Regions from separate parts of the Caballeronia sp. BCC1704 genome, predicted to be linked through region 2. Evidence: predicted binding sites of a transcription regulator. Region 2 holds the regulator's gene; each other region holds the start of a gene.

Region 1 (10,591 bases), on a different contig from region 2:
GAATCGGCGTGGGCCATCACGGCATGCGTCTATGTCGTCGCGACGTCCGCGGTGGGAACGGCGGACCGTGTGCGAAGGCGTATCTATGGCACGCTGGTGGGCGTCCCCATCGGAATCATTTGCTTGCCGCTTGCTGAGCATGCGCCGCTTCTCGTCTGGGCGATGGCTGCCATCGCGATGATCGTCTACGCGATGGCGCTGCCGGAGCGCTACGACATCGCGTGCGGAGCCTTCGCCTTTGCGCTCGTCGTGACGCTGGCCGCGAGCGGCGTTCATTCGGTGCCGCTGCTCGCCGCGCGCGCATGGGAGACGCTTCTCGGCGGCGCCATCGGATTGCTTTGCGCAAGGCTGGTGTTTCCTCTGCGGACCGTTCCGCAGCGCGATGCTTGATAGAACGATCGTTCTGTCCCGCTCCGGTATTGACACTGACACCCGCTGTTTGTAGCGTGTAAGCAATCACATCGTCCGTAAGCCGCTATCCGGTCGGATTCGAAGTCGACACATCGAGCGCGCATGGTCTGTCTGCCACGTCGTTTTCTGGAGGCTGTCATGGATCGTCGCCGCTTTATGTCGTTGTCCATGTTCTATACCGTTGCGGCGGCGTCCGGCACGCTCGCGGCCTGTCATCATTCGAGCGATGACGAGGGCGGCAGCAGCGCGGGCGGCGGCACCACGCCACCGCCTTCGGGCGTGTACGCGTTCGCGCAGGGCGTCGCGAGCGGCGACCCGCGCGATACGTCCGTCGTGTTCTGGACACGCTGCGTCGCCAATGCGAGCAACGCCTCACAAACGGCAATCGCCCTGACGCTGCAAGTCTCCACGCGTCCCGATTTCTCGCAACTCGCGGCGAGCGTGCCCCTCAGCGCCATTCCCGACTACGACTTCACCGTGCGAGCCAAGGTCACGGGTCTCAGCGCGAAGACGACCTATTACTACCGCTTCATTGCCGGCAGTGACATCAGCGCGACAGGCACGACACGCACCGCAGCGGCGGCCACCGAATCGCTTCCCCAGCTGCGCTTCGCGTGGTTCGTCTGCCAGAACTGGAGCGTGAACCACTGGCAGGCGCTCACGCTGCTCGCCGCGGAAACCGACCTCGATTTCGTCGTGCATCTGGGCGACTATATCTACGAGACCGTCGGTAGTCCGAACGAAAAGAACGCCGCCGAGCCGGCGCATTCACAGATCACCTTGCCCGATGGCGTCGCGATGTCAGGCGGCGGCGTCTATGCGAACACGCTCGCCGATTACCGCACGCTGTATCGCACGTATCGCGGCGACGCGCGCTTGCAGACCGTTCATGCGCGCTTTCCCGTGATCGCCATCTGGGACGATCACGAGTTCTCGGACGATTGCTGGCAAGACCACCAGACGTACACCAATGCGAACGTGCAGCAGACAGCGCGACGCCGCAATGCGAATCAGGCGTGGGCGGAATATTTGCCGGTGGATTGGGGCGACGTGTCGTTCGACCTCAACAACGCCAGCTACGACAACATCCGCATTTACCGGGACTTTCACTTCGGCTCGCTGATTCACCTCGTCATGACCGACGAGCGGCTCTATCGCGACGATCATGTGGTCAGCGAAGCGGCTGTCGCGCAGAAGCTGGGACATGATCCGGTGAACGGCAACGATCTTGTCGGCTCGCGGTACGCGGTGCCGCAACAGGTGCTCGCGCAGTTCGAGGCGGCGGATACGCAGCGTCTTGGGCGCATTCCGTCCATGCTCGGCCCGGTGCAGACGCAATGGTGGAAGGACACGCTGAAAGCCTCGACCTCGATCTGGAAGGTATGGGGCAACGAGGTGATGATGAATCGCCTGTGGCTCGACCTGCGCTCGATCGCCCCTGCGCCCGACAACCTCGTTTTCGTGATGGATTGCGACGCATGGGACGGGTATCCATCGCACAAGGCCGATCTCACGTCGTTCGTGAAGGCGCAAGGCATCACGAATCTCATCGCCATCACGGGCGATCTTCATGCGTTCCAGGCCGGCATCGTGCGCGATGTGCCCGATCCGGCGACGGGCACGCCCGTGCTCGTCGATCTCATGGCGGCGGGCGTCAGCAGCCGCCCCTTCTTTCAGGATGCGACGAACTATGTCGCAGGGATGCCGCTGGCATCGCTCATCACTTCATCGTCGGCACTGGATGCGTTCATCAGGCAGAATAATCCGGACATGCTGTACGCGGACCACGACGCAATCGGCTATGCATCGGCGACAGTCACGCCCACGCAGTTCGTCGCGATCTACAACAAGGTGAAGGGGCTGAACGCGGACGGCACCGCGCCGCAGAACCCCTTGCAAAAGCGCACGCGTTTGACGATCAATGCGGGCGCCGTGGCGATAGCGGTGGAAGACAACGTCTGATGCCAGTGCGCGAAGCGCTTCATTCAGGGCGCTTCCGCCATTCGTATCCGCGCTTCTGGGGGGATTTCACGGTCGAGTCACGCACGTAGACTGCGTGCACATTTCGGAAGGTCGCATGCTGGCAGGGCAGTGCATTGGCCGATGAAGTGGACATTTGAAACCTTCAGGAGTACGACCATGATCAGCAAAGTCACCGGCATTGTTCTCGTCGCGGCCTCGCTTGCCGCGCCTTACGCGCTCGCAAGCGGCTATGGTCCTGCGCCGCATTACAAGCCGGATGCCGGCGCGCCCACGTCGCAACAAGGCATGAACACGCAGACCATCGCGGCCGACGATTCCGCTGCGCCGGGAAGCCAAAGCGGAGATGCGAGCGTGTCCAAAGACAAGCAGGACAGCCCGCTCATTCAGGCGCAAGATTGAGACCCAGTGTGCAAGGCATCGACGCCAAATCAGGCGTCGATGCCGACGCGTTCCGGTGCATCGTTCGCGCCGAGCGTCTGCACCGTCGGACGCGCCCGACCGATGTCTACCGCGGGCATGAACAGCATCGAAATGACCGCGCCCAGCGCGATCACGAACATCGATGTGAAGGTCAGATGCAGCGCATGGTGCAACGCGAAGCGAATCTCCGCGTTGCTTGCGAAGTTGCCCGGCACGGCCGATAACAGGCGCTTCAACTGATCCGCGCTAACGGCCGGCACGCCGCTCGCATGACCCAGTCCATAGTTCTGCACGGCGCCGAACACCGCCGCGCCGAGCGTGTTCCCGAGATTGCGGGCAAAGAGGTTCGATGCAGTAGCGCTCCCGCGCTCGGACAGCTTGACGATTTCTTGGATCAGGATCAGGCACGACACGCTCAGTATGCCCATGCCGAAGCCCATCACCGCGGAGCCGACGCCGGCCCACACCGGACTCGACTGCGGCGTGAGAAGCACGAACGGAATCGCGCCGAGCGGAATGAACACGGTCCCACCGATCAGTAAGCGGCGCAACCCGATCCGGCTGAAGGTGCGTGACGTGAAGGTGGCGCCGCTGGGCCAGCCGATCATCATCATCGTGAGCGTGAGGCCCGCTTCGACCGGCGAGCGATGCATGACGCCCTGCACGTACATCGGCAGGAACGTGGTCAGGCCCATCAACGCCATGCCCGCGAGCAGCGTCGCGGCGTTGCCCGCCGCGATCGGGCGATGCGCCCATAAGCCGAACGAGATCATCGGATCGGCGGCGCGCTTTTCCTGCATGACGAAGAGCACGCTCGCCACGATGCATATCGCGACTTCCACGCCGACGCGCGCGCTGCTTGCGGTGCTGACATCGGTGAGCGCCATCATCAGCGAAGCGACGGCGGCCGTGAAGAGGAACGCGCCTGCAAGGTCGATTGCCGGACGTTCGTGGCGCTTCTCCTCGTGCAGAAAGAGCACGAATAGCAGCGCGGCGAGCGCGCCGATCGGCAGGTTGATCCAGAAAATCCAGCTCCACGAAAGATGCCGGATGAGCAAGCCGCCGACCATCGGCCCGAGCACGGCAGACACGGCCCATACGCTGGCGAGGTAGCCCTGCACCTTACCGCGTTCCCGTGCCGGGTAAAGGTCGCCGACCACCGTCAGCGCAACCGGCAGAATGGCCCCGGCGCCGACGCCTTGTATCAGGCGGAAGACGATCATGGCGGGCATCGACCACGCGAAGCCCGCGAGTATCGACCCGACGAGAAAGATGGCAATGCCGGCGAGTATCGCGGGCTTGCGGCCGTAAAGATCCGCGAGCTTGCCGAATACGACGGTAAGCGCGGTCTGCGTCAGCAGGAACGACGAGAAGACCCAGCTATACAGATTGAGGCCGCCGAGCTGCGTGGCGATCTGCGGCATGGCAGTCGAAACGATGGTGGCTTCGATCGCCACCATGGCCATCGAGGCCATCACTGCGGCAATGACGAGGGGACGGACGGTCTGCTTGTGTTGGGGCATGCGGTCGGGATCTGATGAAAGAGGACGCGATCCGCGGCGGGCACGCGCGGTTCGACTCGTCATGGTATCCCGGCGCGCCACGCACTGCTGGCGCGGTCTAACTTACCGCCTTTGACATGCTCCTTCGTCGCGAGGCAGGGAATTCTTAGCCGCGATTCATGCGTTCGTCAGCACACGATGCCTTTCTTGCAAGCCACTGCCGCGCCGCACCATCCCGTGCTATCTTGTTTCATACGGAATTCATACGGAACGCAGCGTATTCGCTGACGTACCTCTCGTCGAAACGTCCTTCGTGAGCGCCGCCATGAACGATGTGCCTCGTACCCTGAGTGCCCGGGACCGCGTCGAATTGCTCTGCTGGCTGACATGCGGCAGTCTGGGCGCGTTCTACCTGAACGGAGACTGGCCGGCGGCGGCTTTCCACGTGCAGGCCGCGCACAAGTGGCTCGACAGGCATGAACGGCTCGCGGACTGGCTGACGGTCGCGAAACTTGCCGCCATCGCGCGCGATCTGGCCGCGCGTCATTGCGCGATACTCGAGGCCGACTGGGCGCGCGATGCCGTCGAGGAGATTCTCGACAGCGAAGACCTCAACTATCAGTCGGATGTGGTCCGGCAGGTCTTCGACGACTGCCGCCGCGCCCTTGCGGAAAAGCGCGCGGCAGAGTAGCCGCTGAAGCGTCACTGAGAGGCCGCTGGCGAAAATCACTGTATGAATGTACAGTAAGCCATTTTCGACTTCGGCCCTAAGCGCTCTTGCTCTTGCTCTTGCTCTTGCTTTTGCGCTCGCCTTTCGCCGTCGATGGACGCCTCACTGCCTTCCTCGTTCGCCTCAGAGACGCCGCCGCGCCGTATCGCGCACCTCGACATGGATGCGTTTTTCGCGTCGGTCGAGCTGCTGCGCTATCCGGAACTGCGCGGCGAGCCGGTGGTGGTCGGTGGCGGCCGAAATGCCGCGCCCGAGACGCTGGCGGACGGCACGCGCCGTTTCAAGCGATTGCGCGACTACGCGGGCCGCGGCGTGGTGACGACCTCCACGTACGAAGCCCGCAAGTTCGGCGTCTTCTCCGCAATGGGCATGATGAAAGCGGCCCAGCTCGCGCCCGACGCCATTCTTCTTCCGACGGATTTCGAGTCTTACCGGCATTACTCGCGCCTCTTCAAAGCGGCGATTGCCGGATTCACCACGCAGATCGAGAACCGCGGCATCGACGAGATTTATATCGACGTCACCGACATGCCCGGCGATTCCGCGGACATTGGTCAGCGCATGAAAGACGCGGTGCGCGAAGCGACCGGCCTTACGTGTTCCATTTGCATCGCGCCGAACAAGCTGCTCGCGAAGATCGGCTCGGAACTGGACAAGCCCGACGGTCTCACCATTCTTACGATGAACGACCTGCCCACGCGCATCTGGCCGCTGGCCGCGCGCAAGGTGAACGGCATCGGGCCCAAGGCAAATGACAAGCTCGCCGCGCTCGGCATCGTGACCGTGGGCGATATCGCGGCCGCCGACCTCGGCCTTCTGCAATCGCACTTCGGTCCGACTTATGCGGCATGGCTCGCGCGCATCGCGCAAGGGCAGGACGAGCGGCCTGTCGTCGTGAGTTCCACGCCCAAGTCCATGAGCCGCGAGACCACGTTCGAGCGCGACCTGCATCCTAAGCACGACCGCGCCACGCTTTCGGCGGAATTCACGGGCCTTTGCAAGCGCGTGGCGGACGATCTCGCGCGCAAAGGTTACGTGGGGCGCACCGTCGGCATCAAGCTGCGTTTCGACGACTTTCGCACCGTCACGCGCGACTTGACGATTTCGGTCGCCACGGCCGACGCATCCGAAATTCGTCGCGCAGCGACCGAGTGCCTCAAACGAATCGTGCTCGACAAAAGACTGCGACTGCTCGGCGTGCGCGTGAGCGCGCTGGAGTCCGCTGACGAAGCCGGCGTTTCCGTCGCGCCGGTACAGGTCGAATTGCCTTTCGATGCGATCGAAGACTGACCTCTCCCGGTCTTAGCATCACGCCAGATAATCAAATCGCGCATCGTTCGTTGCCGCGCGAGCGCGCCGGGCGTAGATTATTCGTCTGTCCGCCGCTTTTCACTACACCGTGACCATTCTTTCGCCGACTCACGACGCTGCCGAGGCCGTCGAGCAACATATCGTCATTCGTCCGTTCGACGGCCCGCTGGGCGCAGAGGTCATCGGGCTCGACCTGTCGCAGCCCTTGTCCGCTGAGGATTTCGCGCGCATTCATCGCGCTCACCTCGACTATCACGTGCTCGTGTTCCGCGAACAGCGCATCACGCCCGCGCAGCAGGTCGCCTTCAGCAAGCGGTTCGGTCCATTGCAGATTCACGTCTTGCACCAGTTCGGACTGGCCGGCTATCCCGAAGTGCTCGTGGTGTCGAACATCATCGAGAACGGCAAGCCTATTGGACTCGGCGACGCCGGCCACTTCTGGCATTCGGATCTCTCATACAAAGAGAAGCCGAGCCTCGGCTCGATGCTTCATGCGCAAGAGCTCCCATCGACAGGCGGCGACACGCTGTTTGCGAATCAGCATCTCGCGTGGGAGACGTTGCCCGCGCATCTGAAGAACGCGGTCGAGGGGCGCTTCGCGGAGCACACCTATCTCGCGAAATATGCGGAGCTGCAAAGGCGTAGTCCGTGGCGTCCGAATCTCACACCCGAGCAGATCGCGCAGGTGAAGCCGGTCGTGCATCCCATCGTGCGCACGCATCCGGAGACGGGTCGTCAGGCGCTCTTCGTGAGCGAGCACTTCACCACGCGCATCGTCGATATGCCGGAAGATGAAAGCCGCGCATTGCTCGACGAGATCTTCGCGCACAGCGTGCGACCCGAATTCGTCTATCGGCATGTTTGGCGCGACCATGACATGGTGTTCTGGGACAACCGCTCGGTCATGCATCTGGCCGCGGGCACGCCGGACGATCAGCGCCGCAAGCTGTATCGGACCACCATCGAAGGCGATGCGCCTTTCTGAGCCGAACCACAAATAGTCCTACAAACACGGGGTTTTTCGATGCATTCTCGAAAAGGGAAGGGCGCGTTGCGCGCCTTTGTCTGCGCGTTGGCGCTTTCGCTCGGTGGCACTTGCAGCGCCTTCGCGGAAGGCACGCTGCGCATTGCGGAGCAATATGGCGTCGTCTATTTGCTCCTGAACGTGGCGCGCGACCAGAAGTTTATCGAGCAGGAAGGCAAGAAGCAGGGCATCGATATCAAGGTGGATTGGGCGAAGCTCTCCGGCGGCGCGAGCATCAACGACGCGCTGCTGTCCGGGTCCGTGGATATTGCAGCGGCAGGCGTCGGTCCGCTCTTGACCATCTGGGACCGCACGCACGGGCGCCAGAACGTAAAGGGCGTCGCTTCGCTCGGCAATCTGCCTTATTACCTCGTATCGAATGATCCGCGCGTGAAGACCATCGCCGATTTCACGGACAAGGACCGTATTGCGTTGCCTGCCGTGGGCGTGTCGGTGCAGTCGCGCATTCTGCAATATGCCGCCGCGAAGCAGTGGGGCGACAAAGAGTTCGATCGCCTCGACAAGCTGACGCAAGCGGTGCCGCACCCGGATGCAGCCGCCGCGATCATCGCGGGCGGCACGGAAATAAACGCGCATTTCGGCAACCCGCCGTTTCAGCAGCAGGAGTTGGCGGGCAACCCGAAGGCGCACATCGTTCTCAGTTCCTACGACGTCCTCGGCGGACCCAGTTCCGCGACGGTGCTCTATGCGACCGAGAAGTTCCGCAACGCGAATCCCAAGACGTATCGCGCCTTCGTCGATGGTTTAGCCGATGCCGCGCGCTTCGTGACGCAGCATCCGAACGAAGCAGCGGACATCTATCTGCGCGTGAATCAGGCCAAGATTGACCGCGCCTTGCTCGTCAAGATCATCACGGACCCTTCGGTGCAGTTCAAGATCGCGCCACAGAACACCTTCGCGCTCGCGCAGTTCATGCATCGCGTGGGCGTCATCAAGAATGAACCGAAGTCGTGGCAAGACTACTTCTTTAGCGACCCCGCCACGCGCGACGGAAGTTGATCGATTCGAGCGAGCGCCTTATCCGCGATCGTGCATTGAATATGCGCATTCATTGGTTAGGCTCCGAAACGCGCGCCGGTATCTTGATGGTTTGCGTTTTTGCACTGCGATCATGGCTGCCAATCCTCATGTGCTGTATCCGGTCGAGAGCAACAAGGCCGTTCTATCGACCACCAAGCTGTTGAGCGCGCGTAATGTCTCGCTGGAATACCGCACCCCGGAGCGTCTCGTGCGCGCGACGCATGACGTGAGTTTCGACGTCTATGGCGCCGACCGCTTCGTGCTGCTGGGACCGTCGGGTTGCGGCAAGTCCACCTTGCTGAAGGCAGTGGCCGGGTTCATTCAGCCGGTGGCGGGCAGCATCGAAATCGACGGCGAGCGCGTGCGCGGACCGGGCGTGGACCGCATTGTCGTGTTCCAGGAGTTCGACCAGCTTCCGCCCTGGAAGACGGTCCTGCAAAACGTGGCTTTTCCGTTGCGTGTCGCGCGCAAGCTGGGCCGCGCAGAAGCCCGTGAACGGGCGCTTCACTATCTCGACAAGGTCGGCCTTGCGCATGTGGCCGACGCTTATCCGCATACGCTGTCCGGCGGAATGAAGCAGCGTGTCGCGATTGCGCGAGCGCTTGCGATGCAACCGCGCGTGCTTCTCATGGACGAGCCGTTCGCCGCGCTCGATGCGCTCACGCGCCGCCGCATGCAGGAAGAACTGCTGCGGCTGTGGAGCGATGAACGCTTCACGTTGTTGTTCGTGACGCACTCCATTGAAGAGGCGCTGATCGTCGGTAACCGGATTCTGCTGTTGACACCGCATCCTGGCCGCGTGCGCGCCGAATTGAACAGTCATCAGTATTCGCAGGAGAGCGTGGGCCGAGGCGACTTTCAACAGAGCGTCGCGCGTATCCATCGTCTGTTGTTCGAAGAGGAGATCGCGCAATGAGCACGCCGCATTTGATCGAACCGCCGGTGCGGCCCGAGTTTGAACGGCATCCGTCGACACTTTCGCCCGCAGCCGATGTGACGCAGCGCGACGCGACCTTGCCGCTTTCGACGCGTCTTTTCGACCGCGCGTGGCTGCGTAAGTTGCTGATCGCGCTCGTGCTCATGGCGTTATGGGAATGCGTCGCGCGCGTGGTCGATAACGACCTGCTCTTGCCGACCTTCAGCGCGACGTGCGTTGCGTTTGCGCAGGGCATTGTTTCCGGTGAGTTGATCGCCAAGACCGCGATCTCCCTGTCCGTGCTGCTGCGCGGTTATCTGCTCGGCGCGGCGCTCGCGTTCGTGTTGACATCGTTGGCGGTATCGACCCGCATCGGCCGTGACATTCTTTCGATGCTCACCGCCATGTTCAATCCCTTGCCCTCCATTGCGTTGCTGCCGCTCGCGTTGTTGTGGTTCGGGCTCGGCACCGGCAGTCTTCTTTTCGTGCTCGTGCACTCGGTGCTGTGGCCGCTCGCGCTCAACACGTACGCGGGATTCCAGGCCGTTCCGTCGACCTTGCGAATGACCGGCCGCAATTACGGGCTTACGGGCCTGCGGCACGTCGTGCTGATTCTCGTGCCCGCCGCGTTGCCGTCCATTCTCGCCGGCTTGCGAGTGGGCTGGGCGTTCGCGTGGCGCACCTTGATCGCAGCGGAACTCGTGTTCGGCGCGAGTTCGGGCAGGGGCGGACTGGGCTGGTACATCTTCCAGAACCGCAACGAACTCTATACGGACCGCGTGTTCGCCGGGCTGGCAGCGGTCATCGTGATCGGGTTGGCGGTCGAACATCTCGTCTTCGATACCATCGAACGCGTGACCGTGCGGCGCTGGGGCGTTCAGTCGTAGATTGCAATGGGCTGAATGCGGCGCGGCACACACTGAAGACTCGGGCATCGAGAAGAACTTGCGAATGCCCGAATCGACTTGATTTTCTTCCAATCCTCCAAGGTCAACCGTGGCGGCACGCATCGTGCGATGCGTGTACGATCGACGGCGATATGACGCCATGACCGATGGAGACCGCTGGATGAAAATCGCGACCTTCAACATCAACGGCATACGCTCGCGTCTCGATGCCTTGCTCGCTTGGCTCGAACGCGAAGCGCCGGATGTCGTCTGCTTGCAGGAACTCAAGGCGACCGACGCGCAGTTCCCCATTTCCGCCATACAGGCTGCCGGTTATGGCGCGGTGTGGCACGGACAGGCATCGTG
Region 2 (10,591 bases):
GATCTGCTCGATTCGATCGGCTATGACGGCTGGATCGGCTGCGAATACAAGCCGCTCACGGGCACCGAAGCGGGCCTCGGCTGGCTGCGCTCGATCGCGACGGACAAGGCGCGCGCCGCTGCCTGAACCACGACACAAAGGAGGAGCACACAGTATGGCAACGATCGGTTTCATCGGCCTCGGCATCATGGGCGCGCACATGGCGCGCAACCTCATCAAGGGCGGCCACGCGCTCGTCGTGAACGGCAAGTATCCGGTGCCCGACGATATCCGCGCGCAAACGAAAGTCGTCGCCGACTCGACGGCCGTCGCGCAGGCAAGCGAGATCGTCATCACGATGGTGCCCGACACGCCCGATGTCGCCAACGTCTTGTTCGCCGATGACGGCGTGGCCAACGGCTTGAGCCAGGGCAAGCTAGTGATCGACATGAGCTCGATCAACCCGCTCGACACGCAGGAGTTCGCCAAGAAGATCAACGCGCTCGGCTGCGACTATCTCGATGCGCCCGTGTCCGGCGGCGAAGTCGGCGCGCGCGAAGCGACGCTCACGATCATGGTGGGCGGCCCGGAGAAGTCGTTCAACATCGCGAAGCCGCTCTTCGAACTGATGGGCAAAAACATCTCGCTCATCGGCGACAACGGCGCGGGTCAGACCTGCAAGGTGGCGAATCAGATCATCGTCGCGCTGAACATCGAAGCGGTCGCAGAGGCATTGCTTTTCGCGTCGCGCTCGGGCGCCGATCCGGAACGCGTGCGCAAGGCGCTCATGGGCGGGTTTGCATCGTCGCGCATTCTCGAAGTGCACGGCGAGCGCATGACGAAGCGCACGTTCAATCCCGGCTTCAGGATCGAACTGCATCAGAAGGACCTGAACCTCGCGCTCGACGGCGCGCGCAAGATGGGCCTCGCGCTGCCTCACACCGCGAGCGCACAGCAGTTGTTCAGCGTGTGCGCAGCCAATGGCGGCAAAGCGTGGGATCACTCGGCGCTCGTGCGCGCGCTCGAAATAATGTCGAACTTTCAGGTAGCGGAAGAACCGCAGCAAGCGAAGGCCGCTGCGTAGGCTCGCGCCTGAACCGTGGGGCGTCCCGCGTATGGGCACGCGGGACAAATGCCGCTCTGGGCTGAGGGCGGCAAGTGGGGTCCGAGAGCGGCATCCGGCGGCGCGCCGGGTTAGCCTTGGTCGGTCAGACGGTTTGCCGTCGGGTGTCCGCGTCGGATTGCGTTCAGTAAGTATCGAAGAGGCGTTGCAGCGCCGCGGCGTCCTTCATGCCGGCCGATAGCACCAGCAGCAACAGCACGCGCGCCTTGTAGGGATTCAGCGTTCCCGCGCTGACCGTGCCGAGCGCATCGTCGCTGGCTGCGCCATTGCGCATCACATGTCCCGAGCCGACGCGCGATGCCCGCACGACCGCGACGCCCGCCTTCACCGCATCGCTCACGGCTTCTGCGATGCTCTCGTGCATCGAACCGTTGCCGGTTCCCGCGACGACGATTCCCTTCACGCCCGCCGCGACGAGTGCATCGATCGCGACGCGCGAAACGCCCGCATAGCTCCCGACGATGTCGACCATCGGCCAGTCCTCCGGCACGGTGAATTCGCTTGCCGTCGTATGCGGCTTCGTCACCGTACGCTGGGATTCCACGCGGCCGTCCTGCACGAAACCGAGCACGCCGGTTTCGGGCGAGCGAAAGGCATCGACGGCATAGGTGCTCGTCTTCGTCACATCGCGGGCGCTGTGAATCTGGTTGTTAAACGCGACGAGCACGCCCTGCCCTGCGGCATGCTTCGACGCCGCGACTGTCACCGCATTGAGCAGATTGAGCGGGCCATCGGCGGATAGCGCGGTCGATGGCCGCATCGCGGCCGTCAGCACAACAGGCTTCGAAGTCTTCACGGTCAAGTGCAACAGATACGCCGTTTCTTCGAGCGTGTCGGTGCCATGCGTGATGACGATGCCGTCGATATCGTCCTGCGCGGCGAGTTCATTGATGCGCGCGGCGAGCGTCGTCCAGAGCGCAAGGCTCATGTCCTTGCTGTCGATGCTCGCGATCTGCTCGGCATGAATTCGCGCGACGCAAGCGAGCGCAGGCACGGCGTCGAGCAGCTTGTCGACGCCTACGACGCCTGCCTTATAACCGGCCGTGGACGCGGCATTTCCGGCCTGTCCGGCAATCGTGCCGCCCGTTGCAAGGACGGCGATCCGGGGGAGAGTCTGTGTGTTCATGCCGGCGATTGTAAATCAGCCGGCATGCGTGTTTCAGGCCGCTTCGCGCAGTTGCGCGGCGATCTGCGCTTCGTCGAGTTGCGGCGCGAACATTTCGATCAGCCGGTACGCATACGCGCGCAGGAACGCGCCCTTGCGCAAGCCCACGCGCGTGGTGCTGGCTTCGAACAAGTGCTGCGTATCGAGCGCGACGAGTTCGGTGTCGCGCTTGGCGTCATAAGCCATCGCCGCGACAATGCCGATGCCCATGCCCAGTTCCACATAGGTCTTGATCACGTCCGCGTCGATGGCGGTGAGCACGATGTCGGGCATCGCGCCCGCGCTCGCGAACGCCTGATCGACGTGCGAACGCCCCGTGAAATCCTGATCGTAAGTGACGATCGGATATTCCGCGATCTGCTCCAGCGTGATGTCTTTCCGCCCGACGAGCGGATGATCCTTCGGCACCACAACTGTGTGATGCCACGAATAGCACGGAAAGGTGACGATGTCCGGATAGCGGTCCAGTGCCTCGGTCGAGATGCCGATATCCGCCTCGCCGTTCACGATCATCTGCGCGATCTGTTGCGGACTGCCCTGCCGCAGCGCCAGATGCACTTTCGGAAATACTTCGGTGAACTGACGGATCACTTTAGGCAGCGCGTAGCGGGCCTGCGTGTGCGTCGTGGCGACCACGAGATGCCCGTTGTCCTGATCCGCAAACTGGCGCGCCACGCGCCGCAGGTTCTCCGCATCGAGCAACATGCGTTCGATCAGCTGATGCACCTGCTTGCCCGGCTCGGTCAGCCCCGTGAGCCGCTTGCCGCGCCGGATGAAGATATCGACGCCCAGTTCGTCTTCGAGATCCTTGATCTGCTTGGACACGCCCGACTGCGACGTGTACAGCACGTTCGCGACTTCCGTCAGATTCATGTTCTGACGCACGGCCTCGCGCACGAAGCGCAGTTGCTGGAAGTTCATGGTTCGCCTCTCTTGTCTTGCTGCCGTTTTATGGATGTCTCACTGCGCCGGAAAGACGCGCAGCGCGCGCGGCACGGCGCGCACGCCATCGCCGATATCGAGCTTCAGCGCGCGCCACGCTTCCCGATCCAGTTCCGCTTCGAGCACGCCGCCCGCGTCGCCTTCGAGTTCAACACGCACCGAGCCGCCGAGCGTCACCACGCGCCGCACGCCGACCACGATACCGTCGCGATGCGCGAGACCCGCGGCATCGTCGGCGCGGTACAGCGCGAGGTCGTGCGGCCGGACGTAAGCGAGCGCGCGTCCGCTGAAGTGCGCTTGCGCGGCGATGGCTTGCGCCGCGCCATCCGCGACGAAGCCGCCCGCATCGACATGACCCTGAAGGCGATTCGCCGCGCCTAGAAACTCATACACGAACGATGTCTGCGGATGATCGTACACATCCTGCGGGCTGCCGACCTGCTCCACGCGGCCATGATTCATCACGACGATGCGATCCGCCACTTCGAGCGCCTCTTCCTGATCGTGCGTGACGAAGAGCGTGGAGATATGCAGATCGTCGTGCAGGCGGCGCAGCCAGCTTCGCAGCTCCTTGCGCACCTTCGCATCCAGCGCGCCGAACGGCTCGTCGAGCAGCAGCACTTTCGGTTCGACAGCGAGCGCGCGAGCAAGCGCGATGCGTTGCCGCTGCCCGCCCGAGAGCTCCGAAGGAAACCGCTGCGCGAGCCAGTCCAGTTGCACGAGCTTCAGCAATTCGTGCACTTTCTCGCGGATCACGGCTTCCGACGGACGCTCGCGGCGCGGCTTCACGCGCAGACCGAACGCCACGTTTTCGAATACCGTCATGTGCCGGAAGAGCGCGTAATGCTGGAAGACGAAGCCCACTTGCCGGTCGCGCGCGCCCACCTGCGCGACGTCTTCGCCGTTAAGCACGACCTGACCGGCATCGGCATATTCGAGGCCTGCGATCACGCGCAGCAGCGTGGTCTTGCCGCATCCCGACGGCCCGAGTAGCGCGACGAGCTCGCCTGCGGGAAAGTCGAGCGTGACGTTGTCGAGCGCGGTGAAATCGCCGAAGCGCTTTTGCAGATTGCGAACGATGATGCTCATGATGTGTCCTTTGCCTTAGTTCTTGGCGCCTGCATCGGCGAGCGATTGCGACATGCGGCGTTCCGCGACGAGCTTGAGTCCGAGCGTCACGAGCGCAAGCAACGCGAGCAGCGAGGCGACGGCGAATGCGGCCGAGAAGTTGTATTCGTTATAGAGGATCTCGACGTGCAGCGGCATGGTGTCCGTCTGTCCGCGAATGTGGCCCGATACCACCGAAACCGCGCCGAACTCGCCCATCGCGCGTGCATTGCAGAGAATCACGCCATACAGCAGGCCCCACTTCACGTTCGGCAGCGTCACGCGGCGAAAAATCTGCCAGCCCGAAGCGCCCAGCACATGCGCGGCTTCTTCCTCGTCGTTGCCTTGCGCCTGCATCAGCGGAATCAGTTCGCGCGCGACGAACGGAAAGGTCACGAAGATCGTCGCGAGCACGATGCCCGGCACCGCGAAGATGATCTGCACGTCGTGCGCCGCGAGCCACGGACCGAACCAGCCCTGCGCGCCGAACATCAGCACGTAGATCAGGCCGGAAATGACGGGCGAAACCGAGAACGGCAAGTCGATGAGCGTGGTCAAGAGCGCCTTGCCGCGAAAGTCGAACTTCGCGATCGCCCACGATGCCGCGAGGCCGAACACGACGTTGAGCGGCACCGCAATCGCCGCCGTCGTCAACGTGAGCTTGATGGCGGACCACGCGTCCGGGTCTTTGAGCGACTCGAAGTAATAGTCGATGCCCTTCGCGAACGCTTGCGCGAACACGGCGACGAGCGGCACCACGAGAAAGAGCGCGAGGAACAGCAGCGCGATGCCCGTGAGCAGCCAGCGCACCGCGCGCGATTCGGTGACGGGATCGAGCGTGCGGGCATCGCGCGGCGCAGCGGTGTTCATCGCGATGGCTTTGGTATCGGGCGTGCTCATGCGTGGCTCCCTTGAGCGGACCCGGCATGCGCGGCGTGCGCAGGGATCGCGCCCGTGCGGCTCGTGCGCCGTTGCAGGAACCATTGCAGCGTGTTGATGAGGAGAAGCATCAGGAACGACACGCACAACATGACGACGGCGAGCGCGGTGGCGCCCGCATAGTCGTATTGTTCGAGCTTCGTGATGATGAGAAGCGACGTGATTTCCGACTTCATCGGCACGTTGCCAGCGATGAAAATCACCGAGCCGTATTCGCCGAGCGCGCGCGCGAACGCCAGCGCGAAGCCCGTCAGCAGCGCCGGGAAAAGCGACGGCAAGACGACGCGGCGAAACGTCAGCCAGCGCGTCGCGCCGAGGCACGCGGCGGCTTCTTCCTGCTCGCGCTCGAAGTCCTCCAGCACCGGCTGCACGGTACGCACGACAAACGGCAAGCCGATGAACGTCAGCGCGACCAGCACGCCGAGCGGCGTGAACGCGACCTTGACGCCGAGCGGCGCGAGATACTGCCCGATCCAGCCGTTGCCCGCATACACGGCCGCGAGCGAGATGCCCGCGACGGAAGTCGGCAGCGCGAACGGCAAATCGACGATGGCATCCACGATGCGCTTCATCGGAAACGTGTAGCGCACGAGCACCCACGCGACGAGAAAGCCGAACACCGCGTTGATGAGCGCTCCGCCGAGCGCCGCGCCGAAGGTCAGCCGATACGACGCCAGCACGCGCGGCGATGTCACCGCGCGGACGAACTGCGCCCAGTCGAGCGTCGCCGTCTTCGCGAACGTGGCGGCGAGCGGTATCAACACCACGAGGCTCAGATACGCGAGCGTGATGCCGAGCGTCAGGCCGAAGCCCGGTAGCGCGCTCGGCTTGCGCAAAGTGAAAGTCGTCATCCTTGCTTTCGTCCTGTTCCAGTGCGCCGGGGAGCGCGTGTCATCGAATGCTTGTGTGACCGGCGGCGTCATGGCGCGCCGCTTCGGTTTGCTTACGTTTTGCGCTTACTGCGGCTGATAGATGGAGTCGAACACGCCGCCATCAGCGAAATGCGTCTTCTGCGCCTTGGTCCAGCCGCCGAAGGTGTCGTCGATGGTGTAGAGCTTGATCTTCGGGAACTGCTTCGTGAGGTCGGCCGGCACCTTGTCCGAGCGCGGACGATAGAAGTTGCGCGCCGCGATCTGCTGGCCTTCGTCGCTATACAGATACTTCAGATACGCCTCGGCGAGCTTGCGCGTGCCGTGCTTGTCGACGACCTTGTCCACCACCGCGACCGGCGGCTCGGCCAGAATGCTCACCGAAGGCACCACGATCTCGAACTTCTTCGGACCGAACTCCTTCAGCGACAGAAATGCCTCGTTCTCCCACGCGATCAGCACGTCGCCCTGGCCGCGCTGCACGAAGCTCGTCGTCGCGCCGCGCGCGCCGGAGTCCAGCACGCCCGCGTTCTTGTACAGCTTCGCGACGAAGTCCTTCGCGGTTTGCTCGTTGCCGCCCGGCTTGTGCTGCGCGTAGGCCCAGGCGGCGAGATAGTTCCAGCGCGCCCCGCCCGACGTTTTCGGGTTCGGCGTGACGATGGAGACGCCGGGCTTAGTGAGGTCGTCCCAGTCCTTGATGTGCTTCGAGTTGCCCTTGCGCACGAGGAACACGATCGTCGACGTGTACGGCGAGGCGTTATCCGGCAGCCGCTTCTGCCAGTCCGCGGCGACGAGTCCCTTGCCCGCGAGCGCGTCGATGTCGTAGGCGAGCGCGAGCGTGACGACGTCCGCCTGCAGGCCGTCGATGACCGCGCGCGCCTGTCCGCCTGAGCCGCCGTGCGATTGCTTGAACGTGACGGTCTCGCCTGTTTCGGCTTTCCACTTCTTGGCGAATGCCTGATTGAAGTCCTGATATAGCTCGCGCGTCGGGTCGTACGACACATTTAGAAACGACGTCTGCGCGTGGGCTTGCGTGCTCGCCGCGACCATCGCGCCGATGCCCGCCGCCGTCAGCGCCAGCGCGGTCAGCGCTTTGCGTGCCCTGGTCCCCAATCCCGCTTTCGTGCTTTGCATTCCCCGTTCTCCGTCTTATCCAATTGACGGAATCAGTCTATCGGCGGGCCTATATGAACAGAAATAATCGTTTTTCAGTCTTTTATATCCAAAGCTGCTAAAGCGGGTCCCCGGCGTTTGTGCGTGGCCGAACGTCGGAGCGTGTTGCGGTTTCGAGCCGAACTTAAAGTAATGCTTGAAAAGCGCCGAATACTGTATAAAAATACAGTCATCTGTTGATCCATACAGTGCACGAGAGGCCCGAGCCAGTGACCAGAACCTCAAAACTTACCGCGCGTCAGCAGCAGGTCTTCGAACTGCTCCAGCGTGCAATCGAGCGCACCGGCTTTCCGCCGACCCGCGCGGAGATTGCCGCTGAGCTTGGCTTCAGCTCCGCTAACTCTGCGGAAGAGCATCTGCGGGCACTGGCGCGCAAGGGCGTCATCGAACTGGCGGCGGGTTCGTCGCGCGGCATCCGGCTGATCGGGGACGCTGGCCGTTCGGAAGACGTTCCGCACCAGTTCACCTTGCCGCACGCGAGCATCATGCAGCTCTCGTTGCCGCTCGTAGGCCGGGTGGCGGCGGGCAGTCCTATCCTCGCGCAGGAGCATATTTCGCAGCACTACGCGTGCGACCCCGCGCTCTTTTCCAGCAAGCCGGACTACCTGCTGAAGGTGCGCGGCTTGTCGATGCGCGACGCCGGCATTCTGGACGGCGACCTGCTCGCCGTTCAGAAGCGCACCGAGGCGAAGGACGGACAAATCGTCGTTGCGCGGCTCGGCGACGACGTCACGGTCAAGCGTTGGAAGCGCCGCCCCGACGGCGTCGAGCTCATCGCGGAGAACCCGGACTACGAGAACATTTTCGTGCGGTCGGGCAGCGGAGACTTCGCGCTGGAAGGCATTGCAGTGGGCCTGATCCGCTCGGGCGAGTTCTAGTCAGCGGCGGCAGCGCCCGTTCAAGCATCGCTGCCCGCCTCTTCACGCCACGCACGACGCGGCGCGTTTCGAGTACATCAAGCACGGACGGCAGCCGCTCGCGGCATGCCGCGGTGCGTCCTATCGTCTGGAGAGTCATGATGGAACGTTTTGCCCGTTTGCTGCCCTTTCGCCAGTTCGGCCGTCTGCGTCATCTGCGTGCGTTGATTCCTTGCGGCGCCGCGGCGCCTTCGCGAGCTGAAGCTGCACCGGATCTCTTCGATTCCATGCCCGCGCTGCCGTCTCGTCAGCCAGCGTTTGCGCGCGTGTCGCTGACGCAGACGGTCCACGCGGAGCCGCCGCGAAGTACTCCCGTGCGCGTGTACCGAAGCGAGTCGCGGCTGATCCTCGTCGGCAAGATCAGCGAAGTGTCGCGCATGATCGACCGCTGCATCGACGAAGAGCGCGCCGGTCTGACGGGCGGAACGGTGGCGTGAAGTGGCGGCGAGTTGGGGAATCTGTCGTGCGGCGGCGTGGTCAATCCGGCATTGACCTTCGCTAGAGGCTTGACTGTCGCATGTCCCGCACCGCTCGTTTCATTGTCGCCACGCTCGCCGCCCTATTGCTCGTCGCGGCGCTCGGCTTCGTCTACGCGTCGCCGTATATCGTGCTGGACCGCGTCAAGCGCGCCGCCGACGCGCGAGACGCCCAAACGGTCAACCAATACGTCGATTTCCCCGCGTTGCGCGCGAGCTTGAAGGATCAGATCGCCGCGCTGCTCACGCGGCGCATCGATGTGCAGAAGAGCGGCAACCCGCTCGCGATCATCGGCGCGATGATCGGCGCGGCGCTGGTCGGCCCGCTCGTGGATTCATACGCGACGCCGGACGGAGTCGCCGCCATCTTGAACGGCATACCGCCGCGCGGCAATCCCGGCGAACGTCCTCCCTCAGCCGGCAAAGCCGATGCAAATGCGTCGGCGTCCGTGAGCCCATCCAATCCGGCTCCGCAACCGCCGCAGACGACGGCCGGCTATCGCGGCATCAACACGTTCGTCGTGACGTACCAGCACGGCGCAGGCGACGCCCGCTATTCCGCCATCTTTCACCGCAGCGGCCTGGTGTCATGGAAGCTCGTCGCCGTCGATCTCAACGGCTGACGTGCGATCACCAGCCATCCACGCTCACGCGCCCGCTTCGGCCTTTGCAGGCTTCGCGGCATACGCAGCGGCATCTTCCGCTTCCGCTGATTCGCCTGCCTGACAGACGGCAACGAGAATGCTACACGACACGCGATCCAGCAAAGGCGTGTTGCCCGCGCCCATCCACCAACGAGCGAGTCCGCTCCGGCAGCGGTGCCCGACGACGACGAGATCGACCTTGAGGCTGTCGGCCAGCGCCGCGATTTCGTCGATCGGATGGCCGAACGCGAAATGCCCCTGCGCCGACAGGCCACGTTCGCGCAGCCACTCGACGCCTTCCTGCAAGATATCGCGCGCCGCGTCTTCGAAGCGCCCGCAGGCCATATCGGTCAGCAATCCGGCGCTCTGCGCGATGCTCGACCGCATGTCCACCACCGCGAGCACGTGCGTCTCCGCGTTGAGGTCGAGCGCGAGGTTCGCGCCCTGGCGCAGCGCTTTGCGGCCCTCTCTGGAGCCGTCGTAGCACAGCAGAATCTTTCTATAGCTTGTCATGATGCCTCCCTGCCGCATCGCGGATTGACTGCGGCGTAACTTCATGATCCTGTGCCGCGCCGGACGTGGCAACGATGGAAAACGCTAACTTCACGCAATAGCGCGCCGAATCCGCGCCACGTTGGACTCATGACAAGCTGGCCGCGTGCCAGATTGCGACGAAGCCCGTCGCACAAGGCTTCGCGGCTTTCGGCATGCACGCACGACTCGCCAGGCGCACCGCTTCTGCCCGCGCAAGCGCCGCCCCGGTGCATTCGATTACACTAGCTCGCTGAACTTTCCCCGGCACAAAACGCATGACACAGCGCACCACGCGCGAGCACGCCCCCGAAGCGGCCGTCGCGCCCGCCATCGAATTCAGCGAAGTCATAAAAAGCTACGGCGCGAAAAACGTCGTCGACGGCCTCTCGTTCGACGTGCGTCCCGGCGAATGCTTCGGCCTGCTCGGGCCGAACGGCGCGGGCAAGACGACGACGCTCAGGATGCTGCTCGGCATGACGTCGCCCGATCACGGAAACATTCGTCTCGTCGGCGAACCGGTGCCGTCGCGCGCGCGTTTCGCCCGCGAACGCGTCGGCGTCGTGCCGCAGTTCGACAATCTCGATCCCGACTTCAGCGTACGCGAGAACCTCGTCGTCTTCGGCCGCTACTTCGGCATTGCGGGCGCGCGCATGGACGCGCTCGTGCCGTCGCTGCTCGAATTCGCGCGGCTCGAAAACAAGGCAGATGCGCGCGTCGGCGAAT
Region 3 (10,591 bases), on a different contig from region 2:
TCGCTTTCGGCTTGGCGAATTCCCCGGATTTCCGACACTTCGCTTCCTCTTTTTTGTTTATCTCGATTCGGCTGCTTCCGTGCGACCGCTTAAGGCAAGCAGCTTCGCCACACAGCAAGAAGCGTTCTCGCCGATGCGGCATCTCGAAATCATTCTAGGGGAACTGGCGTGCGGGCCAGGCGAGCAAACGCACGATGCGCGGAAATCGGCAGGCGAAAAAAAGCCCGCTCGGCAGAGCGGGCTATAACCCCTGTTACTGGATAAGTCTCAAGGAGGAGACGGGTTCATCCTAACAACGCGCGCCACGAGCACCAACCAAGCATTCTTGCTTTGCATATGCATGGCGCGTCGAACTCATCAGGCGACGCTTTTGGAAGCAGCATCGACGCGATCGCCGGCGCGCGCGACGCCCGTTTCCACCAGCCGCCTGCTGATGCGATGAAAGCGCAGCGTCATCAATACAGCGACGCTCGCCAGTCCCGCAGCGAGTCCCCACCACAAGCCTTTGGCGCCCAGTTCGAAGTGAAACGCGAGCACATAGCCCGTCGGAAAGCCGACGCCCCAGTAGCCGAACGCGGCGGCGAGCATCGGCACGCGCGTGTCTTTCAGGCCGCGCAGGCAGCCCGACCCGACCGTCTGCATGCCGTCGACGATCTGGAACACGGCCGCGACGCTCAATAGCGATGCGGCAAGCGCGACGGTTCGCGCATTGGCGGGATCATCGAGATGCAGATACAGGCCGACGATCGCGCGCGGCGCGGTAATGAGCACGAGCCCCGAGCACATCATGAAGCCGACGCCGAGCGCCAGCGCGACGAAGCCCGCGTGACGCGCCGCGACCGGCACGCCCGCGCCAGCCCAGTAGCCGACGCGCACGTTCGCGGCCTGTCCGATCGCGAGCGGCACCATGAATGCCGCCGACGCCACGTTGAGCGCGATCTGGTGCGCGGCGAGCGGCGCTTCGCCGAGCAGGCCGACCATCATGCCGGTCGCGAGAAAGAGCGTCGATTCGACGCCGTACGTGATCGCGACCGGCCAGCCGATGCCGAAGAGTTCGCCCATGAGCGGCAGATGCGGCCGCGCGGCGGCGACGAAATGGCGGTAGCGCGGGCGCAGATGCAGCAGCGCGACGAGCGCGAAGGCCGTCAGCCAGACGGTGATCGCGGTGGCCGCCGCCGAGCCGAGAAAGCCTTCGCGCGGCAGGCCGTACGCGCCGTGGATCAGCCCGTAGTTCAGAAAGCCGTTGACGAACACGCCGCCGATGGACACCCACAGCAAGCGCTTCGCCGCGCCGATGGCCGGCAGAAACGCGCGCATCATGCCGATGCCGATCAGGCTGCCCGGCGTGCCCCAGCGCAGCACCGCGCAGTATTCGCCGACGTTGTGCGCGAGCGTCGCGGGTTCGTGGAACGCGAGCAGAATCGGCTCCGCATACGACAGCAGCACGAACGCCGGCACGGCGAGCAGCACGGACAACACGAGCCCCGTCCAGTAGATGCCGGGCACGCGGTGTTCCGCATCCGCGCCGCGCGCATGGGCGACGGCCACGCTCACCGACGTCAGTACGCCTTGCAGCAGGGTCACCACGACGAAGAACATGTTGGCGCCCAGACCGCCCGCGGCGAGCGCGTCGGGACCGAGCGAGCCGAGCAGAATCGTGTCCGTCACGCCCATCGCCATTTGCGACAGTTGCGCGATGGCGAGCGGCGCGGCGAGGCGCGCGGTATCGACGGCATGGCGAGACAGACTGACGTGTCCCGAATGCGCGCGGGTCGCGCGGCTGGTGTGCGATTGCATGATCGAGAGAAAGGAGCGCAAGGGCGCGTGGACGCGTCCGTGTCGTGCGCTGAAACCTGAACGAAAGACGACTAGCTTATTGCCTCGCGCGCGGCATGTCGATGACGCGCCCCGTTATGGTCGTCTTTTCGCAAGCGGCGGGCGCATGGGCGCAAGCGGCATCAGTCGGGCGCGCGCACTCGGATCTTCTGGCCGTCGAGCATCACGACCTGACCCGCGCGGATCTTGCACGTCTTGCGCAGTTCCACTTTGCCGTCGACGGTGACATCGCCCATCGCGACGCGCGCCTTCGCCGAGCCGCCGCTGTCGGCGAGTCCCATCAGCTTGAGCAGGTTGTGGAGTTCGACGTAATCGCCCGTGAGGGTGAATTGAAGCTGCGGCATGGCGGGCGTTCGGAATGCAAGAAGACTTGGATGATAAACCAGCGCGGAGCATCTTCCGGGCATAGCGCGTGCTCGTACACGATCGACCGTTCGTTTCGCCGGATTAAGCAGATGTAGCGAAGTGAAACCGCCGGTAACAATGACTCGTTTCGGGAAACTCGCGCGTCGTCCGGCCGGTCTGTAGGTTTGATCGATGCAGCTTCGGTCATCTTCTAAACGACAAGTCGCGTCATCGCGTTCCGAGTTGTCGAACGCGTTTGGCGGACACACCCAGAGAGGACAAGCTCATGACTAAGGCTCGAATTCTGATGATCGGCGCCGCTTTCGCCGCGATGGCTGCCACCGGCGCGCAGGCGCAAACCGCCCAGCCGGCCGACTCCGCTCCCGGTCAGGCGCCGATGCAGGCTCAGCAGCAAGTGTCGCCGCCGCCGCAAAACGTGGTCGCCCCGGCACCGACCGATCCGCTCGTGCAGAAGCGCAACGCCGACGCGCAGGCCAACGCGGAATATCGCGCGTCCAAGAAGGCGTCGAAGGCGGAGATGAAGGCTGCCGACAAGCAGGCCAAGCAGCAGTACAAGGAGGAAGTCCGCAACGCGAAGATCAATCGCAAGGCCGACAAGGCCGCCGCGAAGGACGACCTGAACGCCGCGACCGACCGCACGCCGAAGGATGAAGGCGAGCAGCACTGATCGCGCAGGACGCCGCGAAGCCTGGCTGACTCTCGCTTCGCGGCGGGAACACAACGACCACACTAACGACCACACGGAGGACGCCATGAATCGACGCACCCATACATTGCTGGCTGCGCTCATCGCGGGCGCACTGACGAGCGTGAGCGCGGCACCGGCTTTCGCGCAATCGACGAGCGACGCGCCGACCCACGCCGACAAGAAGGCCGCGAAGAAGCAGGCCGAAGCGGACAAGGAATCCGCCGTCGCGCAGGCGAAGGCGGACAAGAAGAAGACCGAAGCGCAATCGGAGGCGAATGAAGCCGCCGCAAAAGCCAATCTGAAGGATGCCAAGAAGGCCGATTAAGCGCGTCTTGTAGAGCCGCGGCCCGTCGAAGGAAACACGTGCCGCGGCAAAGACTTGCGTGCGCGGGTTGTATGGATATACAGTGTGCGTCACTTCTTTCGACGCCCGCATTTCTCTGTGCTGACCCTTCCGGACGACACCGCCACCGCCGACGCCTCCTCTGAGAACGTCGCCGCTTATCTTGCCAAGCTCAACGATGCGCAGCGCCGGGCGGTCGAATTCGGTGTCGACGCGCCGGGGCGCTGCGGCGGTCCGTTGCTCGTCATCGCGGGCGCGGGCTCGGGCAAGACCAACACGCTCGCGCATCGCGTCGCGCATCTGCTGGTGAAGGGCGCGGATCCGCATCGGATTCTGCTGCTGACCTTTTCGCGCCGCGCGGCGCTCGAAATGACGCGGCGCGTGACGCGCATCGCGACGAACGCGCTCGGCAGCAAGAGCGCTATCGCGCAGGGGCTCACGTGGTCCGGCACGTTTCACGGCATCGGCGCGCGGCTGCTTCGCGATTACGCCGATCTCGTCGGCCTCGCGCCGTCGTTCACCATCAACGACCGTGAAGACTCCGCCGACCTGATGAACCTCGTGCGCCACGAGCTCGGGCTCTCGTCGAAAGAGAAGCGGTTTCCCGCCAAATCGACGTGCTTCGCCATCTACTCGCGCGTCGTCAACACGGGCGCGTCGCTCGCCACCGTGCTGGACCAGGCGTATCCGTGGTGCCGCGAGTGGGAAGCGGACCTGAAGCGCCTCTTCGCCGCGTACGTGAGCGCGAAGCAGGCGCAAAGCGTCCTCGACTACGACGACCTGCTGCTCTACTGGTCGCACCTCGCCGCCGAGCCGAGCATCGCGGCGGACTTGTCGAGCCGCTTCGATCACGTGCTCGTCGACGAATATCAGGACACCAACCGCCTGCAAGCCACCATCCTGCTCGCGATGAAACCGGACGGACGCGGCCTCACCGTCGTGGGCGACGACGCGCAGTCCATCTATTCGTTTCGCGGCGCGACGGTGCGCAATATCCTCGACTTCCCGCAGCACTTCGACCCGCCCGCCGCGACCGTCACGCTCGACCGCAACTATCGCTCGACGCAGCCGATTCTCGAAGCGTCGAACGCGGTGATCGGGCTTGCCACTGAGCGGTACACGAAGGATCTGTGGACCGACAAGGCATCGGCGCAAAGGCCGCGCGTCGTTTCGGTCGCCGACGAGGCGGATCAGGCGCGTTATGTCGTCGAAAAGGTGCTGGAGGCGCGCGAGGCCGGCATGAAGCTCAAGTCGCAGGCGGTGCTCTTTCGCGCGGCGCATCACAGCGCGACGCTCGAAATCGAGCTCACGCGGCGCAACATTCCGTTCGTGAAGTTCGGCGGCCTCAAGTTTCTGGACTCCGTGCACGTGAAAGACGTGCTCGCGGTGCTGCGCTGGGCCGAGAATCCGCGCGATCGCGTCGCGGGCTTTCGCGTCGCGCAACTGCTGCCGGGCATCGGGCCGGCGATTGCGGGGCGCTTACTCGATAGCGTCGCGCAGGCCGAGCGCGCGCCGACCGCGATCGCCGCGTTCGGAGCGCCCGCGCGGGCGAGCGAAGACTGGCCGCGCTTCGTCGCGCTCATGGGCAAGCTGTGCGGCCGCGAATCGCCGTGGCCCGCCGAATTCGAGATGATCCGCCGCTGGTACGAGCCGCACCTCGAACGCAATCACGAAGACGCGGCTATCCGCATCGGCGACGTATTGCAGATGGAAAGCATCGCGTCCACGTACCCGACGCGCGAGCGTTTCCTCACCGAACTCACGCTCGATCCGCCCGACGCGACGAGCGACGAGTCCGGCGTGCCGCTCATCGACGAGGACTATCTGATTCTCTCGACCATCCACTCGGCGAAGGGGCAGGAGTGGCGCAACGTGTTCGTGCTGAACGGCGTGGACGGCTGCATTCCGTCCGATATGGGCACGGGCAGCGACGAGGAAATCGACGAAGAGCGCCGCCTGCTGTATGTCGCGATGACGCGGGCGAAAGAAGATCTGCACATCGTCACGCCGCAGCGTTTCTACGTGCACAACCAGACGAATCTCGGCGATCGCCACGTGTGGGCGCAGCGCACGCGCTTCATTCCGCCGCATCTGATGCAGCACTTCGAGGCCGGCGCATGGCCGCCGGTGCCGGTCGCGGCTGCGCCGACGGCGGCGGGCCTGGCCGCGGCGGCGAAAGCGAAGATCGATATCGCCGCGCGGCTGAAGGGAATGTGGGAGTAGGGCCGCGCTCGTTCAGCGCGGGGCGCGTGAGGCGCGCGGCACGCGCGGCGCGCTGCCGAAAATGCTGCGCAGCCACGCCGCGAAGCGCGTGAAGCCGTCGTAGGGTTCGTCGACGAAAAGCTCCGGCCGCATCGAGCGCAGATATTCCAGCAGTTGCTGCGCTTCCTGTTTCTGGATCGATCCGTAGAAGATGCCCAGCCGCAGCAGCGCGCGCAGTTCGCCGAGCTTTTCGCGCGCGGTGGAGCCGACGTTCGTTTCCACCGCGATCTTCGCATCGAAGACGCGCTGGCGCAGCGAATCGGCGAGCCGCCAGGCGGGCGTCTGCATCTTCTGCTCGACTTCGCGGATATCCACCGCCGCCGACTTGATCTGCGAGGCGAGCACGTCCACCTGCGAGGCGTCGCCCTTGGCTTCGGTGACGATGGCCGTCGCCCATTCGCGCGACGCTTTCACCAGATCCTCGGCGCTCCAGTCGGAGCGGATCGCGAACGCGAAGCCATGCTCGGCCGCCTGCCGGATCAGAATTTCGACGACATCCGGGAACTCCTTGTCGAGCGCGCGCTTGGCCCACGCATACTGGCCGTGCGTGAGCATGCGCTGCACGGCCTGCTCGGTGAGCGGCGTGTCGTTGTCGAGCAGCTTCGCGCGCAAAAAGTCCTCGAACGACGGCGTGACGAACTGCGGGTCGAGCTTGAGCGACAGACGCAGGAACGCCTCGAAGTCGCGATTCAGCGACGCGATCGTTTCATCGCGCAACGAAAGAGTGATTTGACGCATGTCGGTTTCCGGTTCCGCGCTCGGCTGGCCCGATGGCGGGAAATGCTGTCGGCCTGCCGCGCGGGCGGAGTCCGTTCGTTTCAGATAACGGCGGAGCGGCCGGAAACTTGAGGGCTCTAGAAAGGCGCCTCGCTTCGGTGTTCAGCGCAGCACGACGAGCTGCCAGACGAAGAACACGCCGAGCGATACCGCGATCGTTAGCAGCGCGCGGCGTGTCAGCGCGCAGACGGCGATCGCCGCCAACGCCGCGATCAGTTGCGGATTGCGCCACGTCAGCTCGGCGCCGTTGCCGTGCGGCGAGACCGTCATCGGCACGATGATCGCGGTGAGCACCGTCACCGGCACGAAGCCGAGCGCCGTGCGCACGACCGGCGCAAACGACAGCCGCTCGCCGAGCACGAACACCGCGGCCCGGATCAGATACGTGACGAGCGCCATGCCGACAATCAGGATGACGTAGTTCATTGCGCGCGCTCCTTGGCGTCTTTCATGCGCGGTTTCTGTTCGATGAGCGTCAGCAGCAAGCCCACGGCGACGCCGGCGAGCACGGCCGCGAGCAGCCCGAGCTTGTACGGCCAGCCTTGCCACGCGAACGACAGCACGCCCGAGGCCAGCGCCGCCGCGATGAAGCGCAGCGCCACGAGTTGCGGAACGATGATCGCGATGAACGTGGCGACCATCGCGAAATCGAGCCCGAGCGACTTGAGCCCCGGAAACGCTGCGCCGAAGAAGAGCCCGATGAGCGTCCACGCTTGCCAGTTCGCATACATCGCGAGACCGGAGCCGAGAAAGTAGTGCGGCCCTGTTTCGCCCGGCGCGCGCGCTCGATAGTGCGCGTAGGCGACGGCGAACACTTCGTCGGTCAAGAGGCCGGCCAGCGCCCAGCGCCAGCGCGCGGGCAGATGCGCGACGTAGGGCGCGAGCGTCGCCGAATAGAGCACATGGCGCAGATTGACGACGAAGGTCGTCGCCCAGATGACGGCGAAGCTCGCGTGTCCCGCGATCATGCCGGCCGCGATGAACTGCGCCGAGCCCGCGAAGACCGCGAGCGACATCAGCTGGCCGTGCCAGAGCGTGAGCGGACTAGCCGTGACGAGCGTGCCGAAGATCACGCCGAAGGGCGCGGCGCCGATCATCATCGGAATGGTGTCGCGAGCGCCGGCGGTGAGTTCCCGCCAGGCGTTGCCGGATGGTGCGTTCAAGATCGTCCTCCTGATTCGCGGAGGATAAGGCGGCGTGAATGCGAAAGCTTGTACGTTCTTGCGGTGTCAGTGTTGTCGCGCGCGGTTGCTTGGGCGGACGCGGCCGTGATGCAGATTGCGGTGCTGTGCGATCCCGGAGTGGTTTCCGTTGCACGCGTCGTGCGTGCGAAACGAGGGTGCATCGGCGTGGTGGGCGTCGGTGTTGGCGTTCGTGTTGACTTTGGCGTCACGGTCGGGTCGCGCTCGCCGCCGACGGCACGCGACTCACGCCCTCCTGCAACTCACCGCCAGCGCCCCCGGCGCAACGCGGAACGGCTGCTTGCCGTGCCGCGTGAAACAGCCGCGGTCGGCGAAGCCTCTCGCCGTTCACGGCGAGCAACTCCCGCACTCCCGGCCAATCACCGCCAGCGCCCCGGCGCGACCCCGAACGCCCGCTTGAAATGCCGCGTGAAGTGGCTCTGATCGGTGAAGCCGCTCGCGGCCGCCACCTCCGCGATCGACGCCCCCGCGCGCAACGCCGGCAGCGCCCGCGCGATACGCAACTGATTGCGCCACGCATGCGGCGCGAGGCCCGTTTCGCGTGTGAAAAGCCGCGCCGCGTGAAACGTCGAAAGCCCGACGACGCGCGCCAGTTCGGCGAGCGTGACCGGTTCGAGCAGATCGTCGGCGAGGCGGGATTTCATCGTGGCGACGCGGGCGGCATCCGCGGCGGGCGGCCCGCACGACGGACGTTGCACCGCATGCCGGGCGAGCAGCGTCGTCACGGCATCGACGAGCGCCGTCTCAGCGGCGAGCGGATCGGCGCGGGTGGCGTCGTTTGTGGCATCGCTCGTCAGGCTTTCCAGCGCCCGATGCGCGCGCAAAAGCCGGCGCGCGAGATCGTCGTCGTGGATGATGTCGGTCGAGAACCACGGCGAAGCCGCGCGCGGCGACAGCTCACGCGCGAGCGCTTCCACGAACGGCACCGGCAGATAGAACACGCGATAACGCCACCCGGCGTCGACGGCGCGCGCGCCGGTATGCAGCTCGCCCGGATTGATGACCGGCACCGACCCCGCTTCCGCCACGTGATGCGAGCCGCGATAGTCGTAACACTCCGCGCCCGCTTCGATGACAGGCACCGTGTACGCGTCGTGCCAGTGCGGCGTGAACGCGTGATCGTAGTACTCGGCGGTGACCATGTCCGCGTCCGGCACGAGCGGCGAGCGCCAGTAACGCGCGGCGTTGCGAAAGCGTGGGGCGGTCATCGGTGGATGCGCGGATTCGAAGGGCGAATTGCTCAGTCTACCGCTTCATCGCGCGGCGCAAAGCGCGGCGAGTGCATTCTGGCTGCCGCTACGGTTGGATTGGAATGCGGCCGACAACGCCGCACTCGTGCGGCCCGCGACGACGCGGCTCGCTCACTTGACCGGTATCGTCGTGCCTTCTGGCATCGGGACCGCCGTGACGCTGTTTTTCCCGCTGCCGCTCGTCACGCGGTCGCTGTACGTCAGGTACACGAGCGTGTTGCGCTTCGTATCGACGATGCGCACGACATGCAGCGTCTTGAAGATGAACGACATCCGATCCGTGAAGACATCGGTCTTCTGCTTGAGCGGCTGCGCGATCTTGATAGGCGCGACCTGACGGCAGGCAATGGACGCCTCGGTCGGGTCTTCCGCGATGCCTAACGTGCCCTTCACGCCGCCCGTGCGCGCCCGCGACACATAGCAGGTCACGCCGGAGACGAGCGGATCGTCGTACGCCTCGACGCTCACGCGGTCAGAGCCGGTGAAGCGGAAGTTGGTATTGACGCTCGCGATTTCCTCGGCGTGCGCGATGCCCGCGCCGAAAAGAAACACGAGCGATGCGCTCAGAACGAACGGTGCGGTGCGCTTCATTGAGATCCCACGCATAAAAGAAAAAGGGCGTCGTATTGTAACGACGCCCTTCGGTCTCTTCGATTCTTCTGCTGCCCGCGGCGCCGGCATCAATGGAAGATCAGGTAAAGGATCACCAGCACCACGACCGGCACACCGAGCAGCCATCCGAGTAGGTAAGGCATATCGTCCTCCTTGCGCATGTTTGTTTTCGACGGTTCCAGTATCGCGGACCGTGACGGCCCGCGTTAGCGGTGCGCGTCCGAAATGCGTGTAGGCGCTGTCCTATCGGGTCTTACGGCGGCGTTACGGATTCGTCATGCCATCATGAGATACGCCGTCGCGCGATTTCTTCGCCGGCCGGTCGCGATACAGCGCGCGCACGTAGTCCAGATGGGCGCCTGCGCAGTCGCGCGCGCGGGCCGGATCGCGCGCCACGATGGCGTCGAGCATTGCCCGATGCTGCGCCAGCAGGTCGGCTTCCACGGCGTCGTCGTAATCGACGAGGCGATGCGACGTGAGCATCGACTCGCGCATCACTTCGTTCAGGCCGTGCATCACGTGCGTCAGCGCGATGTTGTGCGTCGCATCGGCGATGGCGAGATGGAAGGCGGCGTCTTTTTCCGCGATGCGCGTGCTTCTCTGCGCGACGGCGGATTGCAGCGCATCAAACGCGGCGGCAATGCGCGCGAGATCGGCGTCGGTCGCGCGCTCGGCGGCGTAGGCCGTGGCGAGCGTCTCTAAGCCGTGACGCAGTTCGAGCACGTCGGCGCTCGCGTCGGGCTGCTGTTCGAGCAGTGCGGCGAGCGGATGCGACACGAGCGGCGCCGTCACGTCCGATACGACAAAGCCGCCGCGCCCCGCCGCGCGAATGAATCCGTCCGATTCGAGACGAATGAGTGCCTCGCGCAGCGACGGCCGCGACACGTTCAGCTGCTCCGCGAGATCGCGCTCGGCGGGCAGGCGCTGGCCGGGCAGCAGCGTGCCGTTCGAGATCAGTTGACGAATCTGGCCGGACACGACATCGGAGAGGCGCACGCGGGCGTAGGCGTGCGAGTGGACGGGCTGGAAGGTCATCGGTTGGAGCAACGCGGCGAGAGGCTTTGGATTACCCTAGTTTGACACGAAAGCGCCGCATCCCTAAAGTCTTGGTCAGACCAAGCTGACCAACGCGGACTGTCCGCCAAGCAATCACCATGAAAGTTGCCCTTTTCGTCCCCTGTTTCATCGACGCGTTTTATCCGCAGATCGGCATCGCCACGCTGGAATTGCTGGAGCGGCTCGGCCTCGATGTCGA

The links. Region 2 encodes LexA, which represses DNA repair genes until DNA is damaged. Its sites were predicted from a motif close to ACTGTATNNNNATACAGT; they were not measured.
Region 1: dinB (DNA polymerase IV) is a predicted target of LexA. The motif match lies at 5,045-5,062, and genes of this name have one in related genera.
Region 3: HWX53_RS21105 (ATP-dependent helicase) is a predicted target of LexA. The motif match lies at 3,282-3,299, and genes of this name have one in related genera.

The regions. Positions count from the first base shown of each region.
Region 1 is NZ_CADFFT010000002.1:11,961-22,551, reverse strand. Features, by position in the region: gene HWX53_RS09895 (FUSC family protein) at 1-390, shown strand, start outside; gene HWX53_RS09890 (alkaline phosphatase D family protein) at 550-2,373, shown strand; gene HWX53_RS09885 (hypothetical protein) at 2,551-2,793, shown strand; gene HWX53_RS09880 (MDR family MFS transporter) at 2,823-4,400, opposite strand; gene HWX53_RS09875 (hypothetical protein) at 4,642-5,007, shown strand; gene dinB (DNA polymerase IV) at 5,140-6,336, shown strand; gene HWX53_RS09865 (TauD/TfdA family dioxygenase) at 6,452-7,342, shown strand; gene HWX53_RS09860 (ABC transporter substrate-binding protein) at 7,382-8,401, shown strand; gene HWX53_RS09855 (ABC transporter ATP-binding protein) at 8,514-9,338, shown strand; gene HWX53_RS09850 (ABC transporter permease) at 9,335-10,225, shown strand; gene HWX53_RS09845 (exodeoxyribonuclease III) at 10,407-10,591, shown strand, end outside.
Region 2 is NZ_CADFFT010000001.1:1,698,966-1,709,556, reverse strand. Features, by position in the region: gene hyi (hydroxypyruvate isomerase) at 1-126, shown strand, start outside; gene HWX53_RS08015 (2-hydroxy-3-oxopropionate reductase) at 155-1,063, shown strand; gene HWX53_RS08010 (asparaginase) at 1,227-2,228, opposite strand; gene HWX53_RS08005 (CysB family HTH-type transcriptional regulator) at 2,262-3,188, opposite strand; gene HWX53_RS08000 (sulfate ABC transporter ATP-binding protein) at 3,228-4,298, opposite strand; gene cysW (sulfate ABC transporter permease subunit CysW) at 4,314-5,216, opposite strand; gene cysT (sulfate ABC transporter permease subunit CysT) at 5,213-6,106, opposite strand; gene HWX53_RS07985 (sulfate ABC transporter substrate-binding protein) at 6,212-7,258, opposite strand; gene lexA (transcriptional repressor LexA) at 7,507-8,175, shown strand; gene HWX53_RS07975 (hypothetical protein) at 8,316-8,651, shown strand; gene HWX53_RS07970 (DUF2939 domain-containing protein) at 8,732-9,313, shown strand; gene HWX53_RS07965 (universal stress protein) at 9,338-9,847, opposite strand; gene nodI (nodulation factor ABC transporter ATP-binding protein NodI) at 10,144-10,591, shown strand, end outside.
Region 3 is NZ_CADFFT010000004.1:282,970-293,560, reverse strand. Features, by position in the region: gene HWX53_RS21125 (MATE family efflux transporter) at 358-1,797, opposite strand; gene HWX53_RS21120 (RNA-binding S4 domain-containing protein) at 1,959-2,180, opposite strand; gene HWX53_RS21115 (hypothetical protein) at 2,468-2,869, shown strand; gene HWX53_RS21110 (hypothetical protein) at 2,955-3,215, shown strand; gene HWX53_RS21105 (ATP-dependent helicase) at 3,333-5,456, shown strand; gene HWX53_RS21100 (DUF4088 family protein) at 5,469-6,233, opposite strand; gene HWX53_RS21095 (AzlD domain-containing protein) at 6,375-6,698, opposite strand; gene HWX53_RS21090 (AzlC family ABC transporter permease) at 6,695-7,372, opposite strand; gene HWX53_RS21085 (AraC family transcriptional regulator) at 7,834-8,682, opposite strand; gene HWX53_RS21080 (CreA family protein) at 8,836-9,315, opposite strand; gene HWX53_RS21075 (FadR/GntR family transcriptional regulator) at 9,601-10,371, opposite strand; gene HWX53_RS21070 ((Fe-S)-binding protein) at 10,491-10,591, shown strand, end outside.